One region of the Pseudomonas syringae genome, then DNA from elsewhere that is predicted to be linked to it. Evidence: predicted binding sites of a transcription regulator. Region 1 holds the regulator's gene; the other holds the start of a gene.
What was found. Region 1 encodes sigma-54, which starts transcription at its own class of promoters, with help from an activator protein. Its sites were predicted from a motif close to ANTGGCATNNANNTTGCTNT; they were not measured.
Positions count from the first base shown of each region.

Region 2: a site for sigma-54 is predicted at 1,897-1,916, ahead of I9H07_RS08055 (circularly permuted type 2 ATP-grasp protein). Genes of this name have one in related genera too.

Region 1 covers NZ_CP066265.1:888,501-896,755, forward strand. The annotation lists gene rapZ (RNase adapter RapZ) at 1-222, opposite strand, end outside; gene ptsN (PTS IIA-like nitrogen regulatory protein PtsN) at 225-689, opposite strand; gene hpf (ribosome hibernation-promoting factor, HPF/YfiA family) at 701-1,009, opposite strand; gene I9H07_RS04050 (RNA polymerase factor sigma-54) at 1,085-2,578, opposite strand; gene lptB (LPS export ABC transporter ATP-binding protein) at 2,763-3,488, opposite strand; gene lptA (lipopolysaccharide transport periplasmic protein LptA) at 3,489-4,037, opposite strand; gene lptC (LPS export ABC transporter periplasmic protein LptC) at 4,024-4,596, opposite strand; gene I9H07_RS04070 (KdsC family phosphatase) at 4,605-5,129, opposite strand; gene I9H07_RS04075 (KpsF/GutQ family sugar-phosphate isomerase) at 5,144-6,118, opposite strand; gene I9H07_RS04080 (ATP-binding cassette domain-containing protein) at 6,423-7,232, shown strand; gene mlaE (lipid asymmetry maintenance ABC transporter permease subunit MlaE) at 7,232-8,029, shown strand; gene mlaD (outer membrane lipid asymmetry maintenance protein MlaD) at 8,029-8,255, shown strand, end outside.
Region 2 covers NZ_CP066265.1:1,753,724-1,761,978, reverse strand. The annotation lists gene I9H07_RS08060 (alpha-E domain-containing protein) at 1-441, opposite strand, end outside; gene I9H07_RS08055 (circularly permuted type 2 ATP-grasp protein) at 454-1,863, opposite strand; gene I9H07_RS08050 (ribonuclease E inhibitor RraB) at 2,382-2,723, opposite strand; gene I9H07_RS08045 (hypothetical protein) at 2,971-3,207, opposite strand; gene I9H07_RS08040 (LTA synthase family protein) at 3,392-5,479, opposite strand; gene speE (polyamine aminopropyltransferase) at 5,744-6,604, opposite strand; gene I9H07_RS08030 (PLDc N-terminal domain-containing protein) at 6,803-6,994, opposite strand; gene I9H07_RS08025 (ZIP family metal transporter) at 7,148-8,074, shown strand; gene I9H07_RS08020 (hypothetical protein) at 8,071-8,255, opposite strand, start outside.

The DNA of each region.
Region 1 (8,255 bases):
CATCTGCGGAAAACGGGTCAGATGGCTTGGCAGATTGCGTGCGTCGATCGAAACCGCCAACAGTGGCTCTGCCAGCTCGGTGTTGATCAGTGCGCGTTCGGCCAGTTCCGGCAGCAGACCGGCAGGAAGGTTGTCGACACAATAGAAGCCGTTGTCTTCCAGTACATCCAGCGCGGTACTTTTGCCCGAACCGGAGCGGCCGCTGACGATGATCATGCGCATTGTCAAAGACCTTTTTGTGCGTCCAGCACCACGTTATACAGCGCTTCGTCGCTTGCCGCGTTGCGCAGGCTCTTGCGCACGTCGGCCTTGTCGAGCATGCCGGCAATCTGGCTAAGCAGCTCCAGGTGATCGTCGGTCGCCTTCTGCGGGACCAGCAAGACAAACAGCAAGTCCACGGGCGCACCGTCGATGGCGTCGAAATCTACCGGAGCATCAAGGTGAATCACTGCACTGACGGGCTCGCCACAGGAGGCCAGGCGGCAGTGAGGAATGGCGATGCCGTTGCCGAAACCGGTCGATCCCAGTTTTTCACGGGCAACCAGGCTTTCGAACACAGTGCCCGAATCCATTCCCGGCACTTCGCGGCCGATCAGGTTGGCAATCTGTTCAAGTACACGTTTCTTGCTGCCGCCCGGCATGTTCACGAGTGAACGGCCGGGGGTCAGGATATTTTCAAATCGGATCATTTAAATGGGCGTTAGCGAGCGGCCGCACCTTTGAGGATGCTTTGCTGCTTTTCCTTATGCTTGAGCAATTGTCTGTCGAGCTTGTCAGTGAGCAGGTCGATTGCAGCGTACATGTCGTCATGTTCAGCATTGGCAACCACCTCCCCTCCGTGGATGTGCAGCGTGGCTTCGATCTTCTGCTTGAGCTTCTCGACCGCCATCGTGACCTGCACGTTTGTAATCTTGTCAAAGTGCCCCTCCAGCTTCTTGAGCTTGAGCTCAACATATTCACGAAGGGGCTTGGTCACTTCCAGTTGGTGTCCACTGATGTTGACTTGCATACAGCTTTCTCCTTTGCCAATGCATAAAGAGACAGGCGTGACGCCTGCCACTGGAACGCTGTGGCTCGGCCTGCATCACATCAATCGCTTGCGCTCACTGGAAGGCGCTATCCCGAGTGATTCGCGGTACTTGGCGACTGTGCGACGGGCTACTTGAATGCCTTGTGCCTCCAGTAAACCAGCGATCTTGCTATCACTCAACGGCTTTTTCTGATTTTCCGCCGCAACCAGTTTTTTGATGATTGCGCGAATTGCCGTGGACGAGCATTCGCCGCCCTCGGAGGTGCTTACGTGGCTTGAAAAGAAGTATTTCAGCTCGTAAATACCCCGTGGGGTGTGCATGAATTTCTGGGTCGTGACGCGGGAAATGGTCGACTCGTGCATGCCTACCGCCTCGGCGATATCGTGCAGCACCAGCGGTTTCATGGCCTCGTCGCCGTATTCGAGAAAACCGCGTTGGTGTTCGACGATCTGGGTGGCGACCTTCATCAGGGTTTCGTTGCGGCTTTGCAGGCTCTTGATGAACCAGCGAGCCTCCTGCAACTGGTTGCGCATGAAGGTGTTGTCTGCGCTGGTGTCGGCGCGACGGACAAACCCGGCATATTGGGGGTTTACGCGCAGGCGGGGCACCGATTCCTGATTCAGCTCGACCAGCCAGCGTTCGTTGTCCTTGCGCACGATCACGTCAGGAATAACGTATTCGGCTTCTGTGGATTCGATTTGCGAGCCGGGACGCGGGTTGAGGCTCTGAACCAGTTCTATGACCTGGCGCAGTTCGTCTTCCTTGATTTTCATGCGCCGCATCAACTGGCCGTAATCGCGGCTGCCCAGCAGATCGATGTAATCGGTGACCAGCCGTTGTGCTTCCGCCAGCCAGGGCGTTTTCGCGGGCAGCTGGCGTAATTGCAGAAGCAGGCACTCGCTCAGCGTGCGCGCACCGATGCCGGCAGGTTCGAACTGCTGGATGCGGTGCAGTACGGCTTCGATTTCGTCGAGTTCGATGTCCAGCTCAGGGTCGAAGGATTCAAGAATCTCTTCGAGTGTTTCGTCCAGATAGCCCTGGTTGTTGATGCAGTCGATCAGCGTCACTGCAACCAGGCGATCCTTGTCGGACATCGGCGCTACGTTCAGTTGCCACAGCAGATGGCTCTGCAGGCTTTCGCCCACCGAGGTACGGGTAGTGAAATCCCACTCATCGTCATCGCTGCTCGGCAGGCTGCTGGCGCTGGTCTGGTAAACGTCTTCCCAGGCCGTGTCGACGGGCAGCTCGTTTGGAATGCGCTCGCCCCATTCGCCGTCTTCCAGGTTGTCCACCGTGGGTGCGGCTTCCTGATAGGTTGGTTCCTGAACGTCGGGGTTGGGCTTTTGTTCGATGTTGTCGGCAAGCGGGTCGGAGTTATCGAAATCGTCGCCTTCTTCCTGCCGTTCAAGCATAGGGTTGGACTCCAGCGCCTCCTGAATCTCCTGCTGGAGATCCAGAGTGGACAACTGAAGTAAGCGGATTGCCTGTTGCAGCTGCGGTGTCATCGTCAGCTGCTGGCCCATTCTCAAGACTAGCGATGGTTTCATGGCAGGGGCTAAACACCTTATTCGCTGACGCACGTGCGCCATCTACTACAGGCGCCGGGGCGCCATCATTAAGCAAATTATATGCCTGAAACCTGTGGCTTTGCCTAGAGCGTTATGACAAATAAAATCCTGTCAATACGCTGCACGGGCATCAATCAGCCGGGGACGTGCCAAAGGCGGTCGATCAGAGACGGAACTCGTGGCCGAGGTACACTTCTTTCACCAGCTGATTTGCCAGAATGGTTTCAGAGTCGCCTTCTGCGATCAGCTGTCCATCGTTGACGATGTAAGCGGTTTCACAGATGTCCAGGGTTTCACGGACGTTGTGATCGGTGATCAGCACGCCGATGCCCTTGGCTTTCAGGTGGTGGATAATCTGTTTGATGTCGCCCACCGAGATCGGGTCGACGCCTGCGAACGGTTCATCCAGCAGGATGAATTTCGGCGAAGTGGCCAGGGCACGGGCAATTTCCACGCGGCGACGTTCGCCACCTGACAGGCTCATGCCCAGGTTGTCGCGAATGTGCGTGATGTGGAACTCCTGCAAGAGGCTTTCAAGCTCCTTGCGGCGTGCTCCAGCATCGAGTTCCTTGCGGGTCTCGAGAATCGCCATGATGTTGTCGGACACCGACAGCTTGCGGAAGATGGAGGCTTCCTGCGGCAGGTAACCGATACCGGCACGTGCACGGCCGTGCATGGGCTGGTGGCTGACATCCAGGTCGTCAATCAGCACGCGGCCCTGATCCGCCTGGACCAGGCCCACGATCATGTAGAAGCAGGTGGTCTTGCCGGCGCCGTTGGGGCCCAGCAAGCCGACGATCTGCCCGCTTTCGATGGAGATGCTCACATCGCGCACGACCTGTCGGCTCTTGTAGCTTTTAGCCAGATGCTGGGCTCTGAGCGTTGCCATTTACGGGGCCTTCTGCGGTTGATCGGTTTTCTTCTTCGGCTGGATGACCATGTCGATACGCGGACGTGGCGTAGTCAACTTGGTACCACCATTGGCCCGGCCGGCGCTGACGACCTGTCTGACCGTGTCGTAGACGATTTTCTCGCCTTCCGACGTGTTGCCGTCGTTGATGACCTTGGCTTTGTCGATCAGGACAATGCGGTCCTGGCCGGCGTAGTACTGGATCGTGACGGCATAGGCCTGCACGATCGGCTTGTCCGGGGCAGGTTTTTGCTCGTAGTAAGCCAGATTGCCGACAGACGTGAAGACATCGACTTCACCCTGGGCGTTACGGGTAATCGTCACGGTGTTGCCGGTGACCTTCATTGAGCCTTGCGTGATAACCACGTTGCCCCTGTAGGTTGCAACGCCTTTCTTGTCATCGAGCTGAGCATCGTCAGACTGGATGTGGATAGGCTGATCACGGTCGGTTGGCAGGGACCAGGCGCTCGCGCTTCCCAGTGCTGCGCCCAGGCCGAGCAATAAAGGAAGAGTTTTAACGAGCCTCATACTGTCCTCTTACGTTGGATAGCAGGTCCATCCTGCTGTCTTTCAAATACGCTTTCATTCCCTTGGCCGTAGTGACACCGCCCGCGCCGTCGATTCTAACGTCTTGGTCGGTCTCCGCATATTGCTTCTGCGGGAATACGGTCATGCGACTGCTGGTGATAATCGTCGTGCGTTGCTTTTCATCGGTGCGTTCAACGCGAACGGAGTCCATCAACTCGACCTGGTCGCCTGCGGAGGACACTTCGCCTCGTTTACTCTGAACATGCCAGGGAAACTCGCCGCCGCGATACATGTTCAGATCGGGCGTGGTCAGCAGGCTTACATCAGAGGTCTTCACGTGTTCCACCTTGTCGGCGGTCATGTCGTATTGAAGTGTGCCGTCTGGCAGGTACTGAACACTGCGCGTATTGATCGCATAGTAGTCGATGGCGGTGTCGTTAACCGCCCCGTCAGGCCTGTCCATGAAACTTTCCGGGCTGACATTCCAGTAGCCGACGGCCGCCAGCAGCACCGCCAGTACCCCGAGAAGCAGAAACTTCCGAATTTTTTTAGTGAACATAATGGCTTCTATAAATAAGCGGAGTGGGCCGCTTCAAGGTTGCCTTGCGCACTCAGAATCAGTTCGCAGAATTCGCGTGCCGCACCTTCGCCGCCTCGCGCCGTTGTTATTCCGTGTGCATGCTCGCGTACAAAACTTGCCGCATTGGCAACGGCCATGCCCAGGCCGACACGCCGAATGACCGGCAAGTCTGGCAGATCGTCACCCAGATAGGCGACGTGTTCGTAATCAAGTTTCAACTCTGCCAGTAATTGGTCCAGTACGACCAGTTTATCTTCGCGGCCTTGAAAAAGATGTGCGATGCCCAGGCTCTTCGCCCGGCGCTCGACGATCGCGGTCTTGCGACCACTGATGATGGCGGTGGTCACACCCGAGGCTATCAGCATCTTTATGCCTTGCCCGTCGAGGGTGTTGAACGTCTTGATCTCGCTGCCGTCTTCCATGAAATACAGACGGCCGTCAGTCAGTACGCCGTCGACATCGAAGACTGCCAGTTTGATGGCCTTGCCGCGCTGCATGAGTTCCGGGTTCATCGCTTTGGTTTCCATTACATGACGCCTGCACGCAGGAGATCCTGCAGATTGAACGCACCCACCGGCCGATCATCCTGATCCACGACAACCAGCGCACCGATTTTGTTGTCTTCCATGATTTTCAGCGCTTCGGCCGCCAGCATCTCTGCATGAGCGGTCTTGCCATGATGGGTCATGACCTCATCAATGGTGGTCTGGCGGATGTCGAAAGGGCGGTCCAGGGTTCGACGCAGGTCGCCGTCTGTGAATATGCCTGCGAGTCTGCCGTCGGTTTCGAGGATGGCGGTCATGCCCAGGCCCTTGCGGGTCATCTCCAGCAGCGCATCGCGCAGCAGGGTGCCACGCTGGACACTGGGCAGGGCGTCGCCGGAGTGCATGACATTCTCGACTTTCAGCAGCAGGCGTCGGCCGAGTGCTCCGCCCGGGTGCGAAAACGCGAAGTCTTCGGCAGTGAAGCCACGTGCTTCTAGCAGCGCCACGGCCAGTGCATCGCCCATGACCAGCGCGGCAGTAGTCGAAGAGGTCGGTGCCAGATTGAGCGGGCAGGCTTCGTGTACGACATGGACATTGAGGTTGATGTCCGCAGCCTTGGCCAGAACTGACTCGGGATTGCCGGTCAGGCTGATCATCCGGATACCCAGGCGTTTGATCAGCGGTAACAGCGTGACGATTTCGTTGGTGGTGCCGGAGTTGGACAGCGCGAGGATGATGTCATCGCGAGTGATCATGCCCATGTCGCCATGGCTGGCCTCGGCCGGGTGCACGAAAAACGAGGTCGTCCCGGTGCTTGCCAGGGTCGCGGCAATCTTGTTGCCAACGTGCCCGGACTTGCCCATGCCGACCACGACAACACGTCCCTTGCTGGCCAGAATCATCTCGCAGGCGCGCACAAAATCCCCGTCGAGGCGTTCAAGCAAGCCTTGTATGGCTTCTATCTCGAGACGAATGGTGCGTTGCGCCGCTTGGATCAGGTCACTGGATTGAGTCATGTCTGGGAAGGGTCAGCCGGTTGAAAGGCGGCGATTATAGCGGTAATGAACGATTCCCTCACGTCTGATCGTCGTTGTGTTGTTTTTAAACGAATTTCCTACGCGCTTGCGGGTCTGTATCCAAGCCTGTAGTCACAACATTGTGGTACAGAATAATTCGGCGGATACCTGAACCGGTTGGTTCTCTTCTTGGGGGCGGGTGCCTGCGGTGATATAGTTCGCGGCTTGTTCGGCCCGCCTGCACAGCTTATCTGCCTCCAAGAACGGGCGGCTGAGGGCGGAGGCTGTATCGCAAGGAGTTTAGATGAGTCCTGATGACGCCTATGCGGTCGAGTTGAAAGGTGTGTCTTTCAAACGCGGTGCGCGCAGTATTTTCAATAATGTCGATATTCGTATTCCGCGGGGCAAGGTCACCGGGATCATGGGTCCCTCGGGCTGTGGCAAGACTACGTTGCTGCGTTTGATGGGGGCTCAGTTGCGCCCGAGCGAAGGTCAGGTGTGGGTCAATGGCCAGAACCTTCCGGAACTGTCGCGCAGCGATCTGTTCGACGCACGCAAGCAGATGGGCGTTCTGTTTCAGAGCGGTGCGCTGTTCACCGATCTGGACGTTTTCGAAAACGTCGCCTTTCCGCTGCGGGTGCATACAGAGCTACCGGAAGAGATGATTCGCGACATCGTTCTGCTCAAGCTCCAGGCTGTTGGCCTGCGCGGTGCGGTCGAACTGATGCCGGATGAACTGTCCGGTGGCATGAAGCGCCGTGTTGCGCTGGCGCGTGCGATCGCGCTCGACCCGCAGATTCTCATGTATGACGAGCCCTTCGTCGGGCAGGACCCGATTGCAATGGGGGTGCTGGTGCGCCTGATCCGGTTGCTCAATGATGCACTGGGCATCACCAGTATTGTGGTGTCTCACGATCTCAGCGAGACCGCGAGCATTGCCGACTATTTATACGTAGTGGGCGACGGGCAGGTGCTGGGGCAGGGTACGCCTCAGGAACTGATGTCTTCGGACAATCCACGCATTCGTCAATTCATGACCGGCGAGCCCGATGGCCCTGTGCCGTTTCACTATCCGGCGCCGGATTTCCGCGAAGATCTATTGGGGAAGCGCTGATGCGCAAGAAGTCACTGATGGACCGCGTCGCCCTGATGGGTCGCTCGGCCATTGATATCGTTGCTGTTCTGGGTCGCTCCGGCCTGTTCCTGGTGCACGCCCTGCTTGGGCGCGGCGGCGCCGGCAGCAGTTTTCAGTTACTGGTCAGGCAACTGTATTCCGTTGGCGTCATGTCGCTGGTCATTATTGTGGTGTCCGGCATCTTCATCGGGATGGTGCTGGCCCTGCAGGGTTTCAGCATTCTGGCCAAATACGGCTCGGAACAGGCCGTCGGTCAGATGGTTGCGCTGACCTTGCTGCGTGAGCTTGGCCCTGTTGTCACAGCCTTGCTGTTCGCCGGTCGTGCCGGTTCTGCATTGACCGCCGAAATCGGCAACATGAAGTCCACCGAGCAGTTGTCGAGCCTTGAGATGATCGGTGTCGATCCGCTCAAGTACATTGTCGCGCCGCGCCTGTGGGCAGGTTTTATCTCGCTGCCGATTCTGGCGATGATTTTCAGCGTGGTCGGTATCTGGGGGGCGTCATGGGTAGCAATCGATTGGCTGGGCGTCTATGACGGCTCTTTCTGGTCGAACATGCAGAACAGCGTTTCTTTCACGAACGATGTGCTCAATGGGGTGATCAAAAGCGTCGTATTTGCCTTCGTGGTGACGTGGATTGCCGTTTTCCAGGGGTATGACTGCGATCCTACTTCCGAGGGGATCAGCCGTGCGACGACCAAGACGGTCGTATACGCCTCACTGGCCGTGTTGGGACTGGACTTTATTTTGACCGCCTTGATGTTTGGAGATTTCTGATGCAAAACCGTGCCATCGAAACCGGAGTCGGCTTGTTTCTGCTTGCCGGGATACTGGCTCTGCTCCTGCTGGCCCTGCGAGTCAGTGGTCTGAGCACAAGCGCGAGCACCGATACCTATAAACTTTATGCCTACTTCGACAATCTTGCCGGTTTGACTGTCAGAGCCAAGGTCAGCATGGCCGGCGTGACGATTGGCAAGGTGACCGCGATTGATCTGGATCGCGA
Region 2 (8,255 bases), 870 kb from region 1:
GCGGAACAGGTGCGAACGCTCCTTGACCCACTCGCAGAACCGGCTCATGCCGTAGCGCGTCAGGCCTTGCTGGGCGATGCCGCGGATTTCAAGCCACGTGGAGTTGATGTTCTCCCACATGTCCGCCGTAATCCGGCCGCGTACCGCGTGCGCGCTGGCACGTGCCGCACCCAGGCAACTGTAGATGCTCGCCGGGTTGGTCGCGTCCAGTGCAAAGAAGTGCAGCATGCGCTCGGCATGCAATTCACCGTGACGCTCGATATAGGTTTCCAGGGTTCCGGTGATCAGCAGCGGCATGGCTATTTCATCCAGCCCGTCGCCACGCCCGTCCTGGGGCATCAACGACAGCGAATAGCTCACGTCCAGCATTCGGGCGAGATTCTCTGCTCGCTCCAGGTAACGCGACATCCAGAAAAGATCGGAGGCAGTTCTACTTAGCATTGGCAGGCATCCTTAATCCTCGACCACCCAGGTGTCTTTGGTTCCGCCACCCTGAGACGAATTCACGACCAGCGAGCCTTCGCGTAACGCTACGCGGGTAAGGCCGCCAGGCACGACGCGGGTTTCGCGACCGGACAAGACAAAGGGACGCAAATCGATATGTCGCGGGGCAATACCGTTCTCGACAAAGGTCGGGCAGGTCGACAGGCACAGCGTGGGCTGGGCGATGTAGGCATGCGGCTTGGCTTTGAGACGCGCGCGAAAGGCTTCGATCTCGGCGGCCGTCGCTGCGGGGCCGACCAGCATGCCGTAGCCGCCGGAGCCCTGGGTTTCCTTGACGACAAGGTCGCCCAGGTTGGCCAGCACGTGTGACAGTTCTTCCGGCTTGCGGCATTGCCAGGTCGGTACGTTCTTGAGAATCGGCTCTTCGTCCAGATAGAAACGAATCATGTCGGTGACATACGGATAGACCGACTTGTCATCTGCCACTCCGGTGCCGATGGCATTGGCCAGCACCACGTTGCCGGAGCGGTAGGCGGACAGCAGGCCCGGCACACCCAGCATCGAATCGGGATTGAACGCCAGCGGATCGAGGAATGCATCGTCCAGGCGACGGTAGATCACGTCGACGGCTTTCGGGCCATCGGTGGTGCGCATGAACACGCGGTCATCCCGTACAAACAGATCAGCACCTTCCACCAGTTCGACGCCCATCTCGCGCGCCAGAAACGCATGCTCGAAAAAGGCGCTGTTGAAACGCCCAGGGGTCAGCACCACGACGCTCGGGTTGTCCAGATGGCTGGAGCTCTTGAGCGTGTCGAGCAGCAGGTTCGGGTAATGATCGATCGGCGCGATGCGTTGGGCAGCGAACAGCTCCGGGAACAGGCGCATCATCATCTTACGGTCTTCGAGCATGTAGCTCACACCGCTAGGCGTACGCAGGTTGTCCTCCAGCACGTAATACGTACCGTCACCGTCACGCACCAGATCGACGCCCGAAATGTGCGAGTACAGATCCCGGTGCAGGTTGAGGCCTTGCATTGCCAACTGATATTGCTCGTTGGCCAGCACCTGTTCGGCGGGGATGATCCCGGCCTTGATGATGCGCTGATCGTGGTACAGATCAGCCAGAAACATGTTCAGCGCCTTCACACGCTGAATGCAGCCGCGCTCGACAATTCGCCACTCGCTCGCGGGAATGCTGCGCGGAATGGTGTCGAACGGGATAAGCCGCTCGGTGCCCTGTTCGTCACCATAGAGCGTGAACGTGATCCCGGCGCGATGAAACAGCAAATCGGCTTCACGCCTGCGTTGAGCCAGCAGCTCAGGTGGCGTATCGCCCAACCAGCGGGCGAACTCCCGATAATGCGGGCGAACAACACCGCCAGCATCGTACATCTCGTCATAAAAGGTGCGGATCATGCCGTACTCCTTGTCACCGTGGACACCAAGACCATCGCAAGGCCCGTGCCACCGACATAAACGCATTGATATCAAGGACTTGAATAAAAAACCGGCATTCTCTGCACCATTCCTGTGCATTAAACGCCCAAGCCAATTCTCTTACGCCTCATTCAGATGCGTCATTCAACCTTGAAATCTATGATCAGCATAGTGAGAGTTGATTTCCTCACGCGGCATTAGTTCGCCACAATCGCCAGCAACCGAGCAAACACGGCACCCAACGCCATCTTTGCGTTAGCTTTTTTCAGGCGTGAACCGCCACGACTTTACCGAACGCTCTCGAAACAGACTTCCCTTTGCGCCACTCGTTTGAGTGGCTTTTTTTTTGCCGGTACTCCCGCAGTGCTACACAAGTCGTGGCAAAAAAAGCCCCGATTCGCGCACTCGACAGTATTTGAAACAAAACGGCCTGACCGGGACGTCATCCTGGTCAGGCCGATCAGTGCTCTGCTTTCAACCTGTTCGAACAGCTCATATCAAGCGTGCAGTCTTCTGATCTCCTGAGTGACACCCCACCCTTCCACTTCTCCGTCCATGGGCGAAATCACCATCTGAAAATCCTGCTCGAAATCACCGATGCCGTCGTACGTCGCATACATCACTTTGCTCAGTTGCAAGTGCCAGGCACCGTCATCACGTACGTTTATCTGAGTGTTGAGGGATTCACCGCGAAATTGCTCTGCGGCCTGCCGTGCCCGTTGCTCGTCCGGGAAAATGGCATAGAACTCGATGGGATAGATTCGCGCAAAATCAAAACCGCCTTCTTTCATGCGGCGCAGCACATTGCTGCTGATGTCCTCTTGATAGGCTGTGCTCATGAAACGTCCTCCTATGCAACGATAGATAGAGTTTCAACTCTTCCAGAGCGACCATGAGGTGAGCGGTCGCCGCACGACAGATAATCCGGCGTGGGGAATCAAGCATGTAGCTGACCAGACAGGGCTTGCGCACAGGCCCGGTATCGAGATGTCAGAGGCCATTTGAAAATGGCCTCATCTGCAGATTAGCCCTATCACGGACCGTATGCCAAGTGGTTGGCACGAAAAGGTTTTTAATCGGTGAGGATCAGCTCGTTTCTGTAATGGAAATGATCTCCACACTGTTATGGTCCTTGAGCGTCTTCACAGTAGGCTCTTCGGTGCGTCCGTCAAGATCGTTGAGATCCAGTTCGTCGGTCAGCGGATAAAGCCCCTTGCGCAGCACTTGCGCCACGTCTTCCTCGCTGGGGCGCGCTTCAAAAGCGGCCACATGGCGCTGCTGCACGCCATCCTTGTCCAGATACAAAATGGCCCACTGTTTCATCAATGCCTCCAGAACGAAGCCAGGCACTCTGGCTTATGGGATAAGGACCTTTTTACCGGCGCATTCGTTCCACCGGATCAGCGATGGACACTCGCTGATAGCCGGCAAAACAAAAGGCCCTTGCAGTGAATGCCAAGGGCCTTTTCGATTGTCATGACTGGCCGGTTCGGCGAGTCAGTCCTGGTCAGTTGCGGTTCTTGCTGGCCTCGACGCCGGCCGTGTTGTCCAGAAGGCTCTTGGTCGCCGTTTGCAGGAAGCTTTCCAGCTTGAGCTTGAGTTCCTGCATGTCCGGCGCATCAGAGACCTCTTCAGCATGCGGGTTGGCGCCAAGGGTGTAGGTCATCAGTTTGGCCGGCATTTCCGTAGGCTCGATCAGAATACGGTTGCCGCTGACGATCGCCACGATCTGTTCGCTGCCCGACGGCTTGATGACACCAAAGCCCTTGTCACCTTCCGGCAGGTTCAGCAGATCGCGTCCCCAGCACTGGTTGCGGTTCAGACCGCCGAGACGCCCCATGATGGTCGGCACCACATCCACCTGTGTACCGACGGTGCTGCTGCGCTGGCCAAATTTCTCCTGCACGCCAGGACCGATCAGCAACAGCGGCACGTTGAAGCGGCCCAGGTCCATTTCGGTCAGTTGCTTGTTATTGCCGAAACCGTGGTCACCCAATACCACGAACAGGGTGTTCTTGAAGTAAGGCTCTTTTTTGGCCTTCTCGAAGAACTGACCCAGCGCCCAGTCGGCGTAACGCATGGCGGTCAAATGCTCGTCCAGCGAACCATGGCCGGTTACGCGCTCGACCGGCAATGGGTCCGGCAGGGCGTAGGGCGTGTGGTTCGAGAGGGTCTGCAGCAGCGCGTAGAACGGCTTGCCATCCTGACGGGCCTTGAGCTCCTGAGCGCCACGGTCAAACATGTCCTGGTCGGAAACACCCCAGGTCGGATCGGAGAACACCGGATTGACGAAGTCCTCGCGGCCGACGAAGTTGGTCATGCCCTGGTTGCTGAAGAAGCCCGACTGATTGTCCCAGGCGAAGTTGCCGTTGTAGACGTACACGTCATCGTAGTTACGCCCGGTGCTCAGCAACTGCGGCAGGCCGGACAGCTTGTGGGCACCCTCTGGCGTCTGCATCAGGTACTCGAAGCCCGGCAGGTTCGGGAAGCATGCCATGGTGGCGAACATGCCCTGGTGGGTATGGGTGCCGTTGGAAAAGAAGTGATCGAACAACAGCCCTTCTTTGGACAGCTTGTCGAAGTACGGCGTGATGTTGGCATCGCTGCCCAGCGCCCCGACCGAGTGCCCGGCAAAGCTTTCCATCAGAATCACGACGACGTTACGGATCGGCAACGTGTTTTCGGCAGGCGGCGTGAAGTCACGACGCACGGCCGCGATGTCCGGCTCGACCAGTTTGTCGTGCGGGGTCAGCAGCATGTCGCGCACGGTCTGCTGTGCTTCGGCCTGCGGCAGTGTGGCTTTCCAGATGTTGTCGCGCTGCTCAGACATACGGCTTTTTGCCGCAGTGATCAGCGTCAGCGTACCGTTGAGGCCCAACTGGTTGGCGAAGTTCGAGTCGGTGGTGTAAGCATCACCCCAACGCAGCGGCGGGCCCTGGCGCAGGGTCCCGCGAATGCACACCACCATGACCAGCAGCACGACGACGAAAACACCGGCACGCATATACCAGGGCGCAACCGGACTGACCGTATGAGTGCCCGTCGTGGTGACGTGGCGTGGCCGCGTCAGACGGTCGATGCCTTTGAATACCAGGCTCAGCAGCCAGGTGACCGCTGCCCATGCCAACAGGTAGCGCACGACCGGGAAGCCGTACCACAACATGCTCAGCACGGTTTTAGGGTCTTCTTTCACGTACTGGAACACCAGACCGTTCAGGCGCTGGTGGAACTCGCGATAGAAGTCCATTTCCATCAGGCCCAGGAACAGCGTGATGCTGCCGACCAGCGTCAGCCAGAAACGGAAGAACCCGCGTGCCGCCATGGCCCGAGCGCTGAACAGCGACAGCACCAGCGGAATCAGCAGGTACATCGTCAGGCGCAGGTCGAAACGCATGCCGTTGAACAGCGCTTCAATGAACGTGGAGGCTGGCGTGTCGCCAATCATCTCGCGGTTGTAGACCAGCAGACCGATACGCAGCAGGGTGTACATCACCATCAAGGCGAAACCGCTGAGCAGGATATACGCGAGGTGCGATTTGACGTTCGGGTTGTGCAGGCGGGCTTGCCGATGAATCTGGGCGTCCGTTTTGGCCATGGTTGTCAGGATCCGGTGGATTCAGGGGTAGGTTCGGTGGTGCAGCACCGCCCTCCTTTCAAGGGTGACGGTGTGCGGCAGGGCGCAGATAGTACTTGATTGCGGGTTGCCTGAGGCCAGGTCAGCCCATGAAGGCGCATGCCTGTTCAGTTTCGCGCGCAATTCTGAAACAGAAAGTGTGAAATTTCTGTCGCGTGCGCCCCGCTACAGCACCCCTCAGGTGACGCTGCAGCCCCTCAGGCCCGCAGCGTCAAACCGATGCGGTCAGTCGTTGCTGGCTTTGCTCACAGCCTGAAGCACGTACTGTGGCAACGCAAACGAACCGATATGCACTTCAGGATTGTAATAACGCGTAACAATGCCGCTGCCTGAAAAACGCTGACGCAGGGTTTCCAGAGGCAGTTTGCGGTAGCTCTTGTCGGTCGCGCCCCAGGCGAAGGTCATCGCCCCGCCGATGTAAGTCGGAATGGCCGCCTGATAGAAATGCCAGTCGGCAAACAGACCGTTCATGCGCCCGGCGGTGGTCTGGACACCGCTCAGTTGCATGAAAGGCGTGCCGTTCTGGGTCACCAGGATGCCGCCTTCGTTCAGGCAGCGGTGGCAGGCCTGATAGAAGTTTTCCGAAAACAGGACTTCACCCGGGCCGATAGGGTCGGTGGAATCGGAGATGATCACGTCGAACTTCTCTTCGGTGGTCGCTACAAAGCGCATGCCATCGTCGATCACGAGGTTAAGACGCGAATCCTCGAACGCCCCGCTGGAGTGATTGGGCAGGAACTCCTTGCACATCTCGACCACAGTGGCGTCGATCTCGACCATGGTGATGTGTTCTACGCTCATGTGCTTGGCGACTTCACGCAGCATGCCGCCGTCTCCTCCGCCGATGATCAGCACACGCTTGGCTGCGCCGTGTGCCAGGATCGGCACGTGGGTGAGCATTTCGTGGTAGATGAATTCATCCGCTTCGGTGGTCTGGATAACACCGTCCAGCGCCATGACCCGGCCCATGCGCGGGTTCTGGAAGATCACCAGATGCTGGTGCTCGGTGCGGACTTCGTGAAGCATCTTTTCGATACGAAAGCGCTGGCCGTAGCCTTCGTACAACGTTTCCTGATAATCGCTCATGGGTAAGCTCCCGCTGGGTACTGATGACAGGACGGCCGACCGCCCACAACAAAGGCGCGCATTCTACGTCGATGTACATGACAGGTCGAACCTCTCTGCAGCCGCCTCGGCTCGCCCTTCCCGCAAATCCCCTGACCCGGAAACAAAAAACGCCTGACTACAGAGGTAATCAGGCGTTAATGTCGAACTTCACAGGTATCAGATACGCACGTTGCCGCGCGGTCCGAGAATCGCCCAGATAATCAGGCCCAGTACCGGTAACAGGACAATCAACAAAACCCAGAGAATTTTCTTCCCGGTCTCGGCGTTGCTTTTCAAGACGTTGATAATGGCCCAGATATCGAGCGCCAGAATAATCAGACCGACCAGGCCATTGAATGACGAACCCATGGTGTTGCCTCTTAGTGAATGCTTACCTTCCTAGGATAGTCGCGCCGTTCGGGGGTTCCGTTGAACCAACCGTATATTCTCGGGCTCCGAGACGAAGGGCGTTTTTTCCGCTCGCCATCGCGTCCAGTCACCAGAAAGAAAGGTATGCCTACTATGCCGTCACCTGCACAGCCCGGAACATCCAGGGAGACGTGGTTTTCCCACCTCCAGACCAGCCCGTTGGTAAGCCTGGGCCTGGCGATTGCGCTGCTGTCCGTCGTCGGCCTGGGCGGCGCCAGCCTGTACAACGCGTTTTATGGCACCAGCCAGGTCAACTTCAATCACGCACTGCTGGGCGGCATCGCAGGTTTTATGGCCACCGCGCTCGGTGCGGTCATTGCAGTAGCCCTGCGCGATGTGTCGCAACGCGCTCAGGACATCATGCTTGGCTTTGCCGCAGGCATGATGCTGGCTGCCAGCTCGTTCTCGCTGATTCTGCCGGGGCTGGAAGCTGCCCGGGAAATTACCGGCAACGGCCCCTTTGCGGCGGCGACAGTGGTGACCGGCCTGGGGCTGGGCGTACTGCTGATGCTGGGGCTGGACAAGTTCACGCCGCATGAACATGAAAGCGTCGGCCGCCAAGGGCCGCATTCGGAGCGCATCAACCGGGTCTGGCTGTTCGTGCTGGCAATCACGCTGCACAACCTTCCCGAAGGTATGGCCATCGGCGTCAGCTTCGCCAGCGGCGACCTGAATGTCGGCCTGCCGTTGACCACCGCCATTGCGATTCAGGACATTCCGGAAGGCCTGGCCATCGCGCTGGCCTTGCGCGCGACGGGGCTGTCGGCCTTCAAGGCCATGCTGGTCGCCATTGGTTCCGGCCTCATGGAACCACTGGGAGCATTGATAGGGCTGGGCATTTCCAGCGGGTTTGCGATCGCCTACCCGGTGAGCATGGGCCTGGCCGCAGGTGCGATGATCTTTGTGGTGTCCCATGAAGTCATCCCGGAAACCCACCGTAACGGCCATCAGACCTCGGCGACACTGGGATTGATGGGCGGGTTCGCAGTGATGATGTTTCTCGACACCGCACTGGGCTAGCCGCGCAACGCTTGCAGCGACGGTGCGGCATGAATGCCCGCCGACGCGGCCAGCTCAAGCACACGTGCCTGATCACAGCCATAGACCAGCACCGCTTGCAGCTCGTCATCCAGTGGCTGACTGAAGTCCATCAGCACATAACCGCCCATGTCCTTGTTCATGCTGCTCAATTGAATCTGAA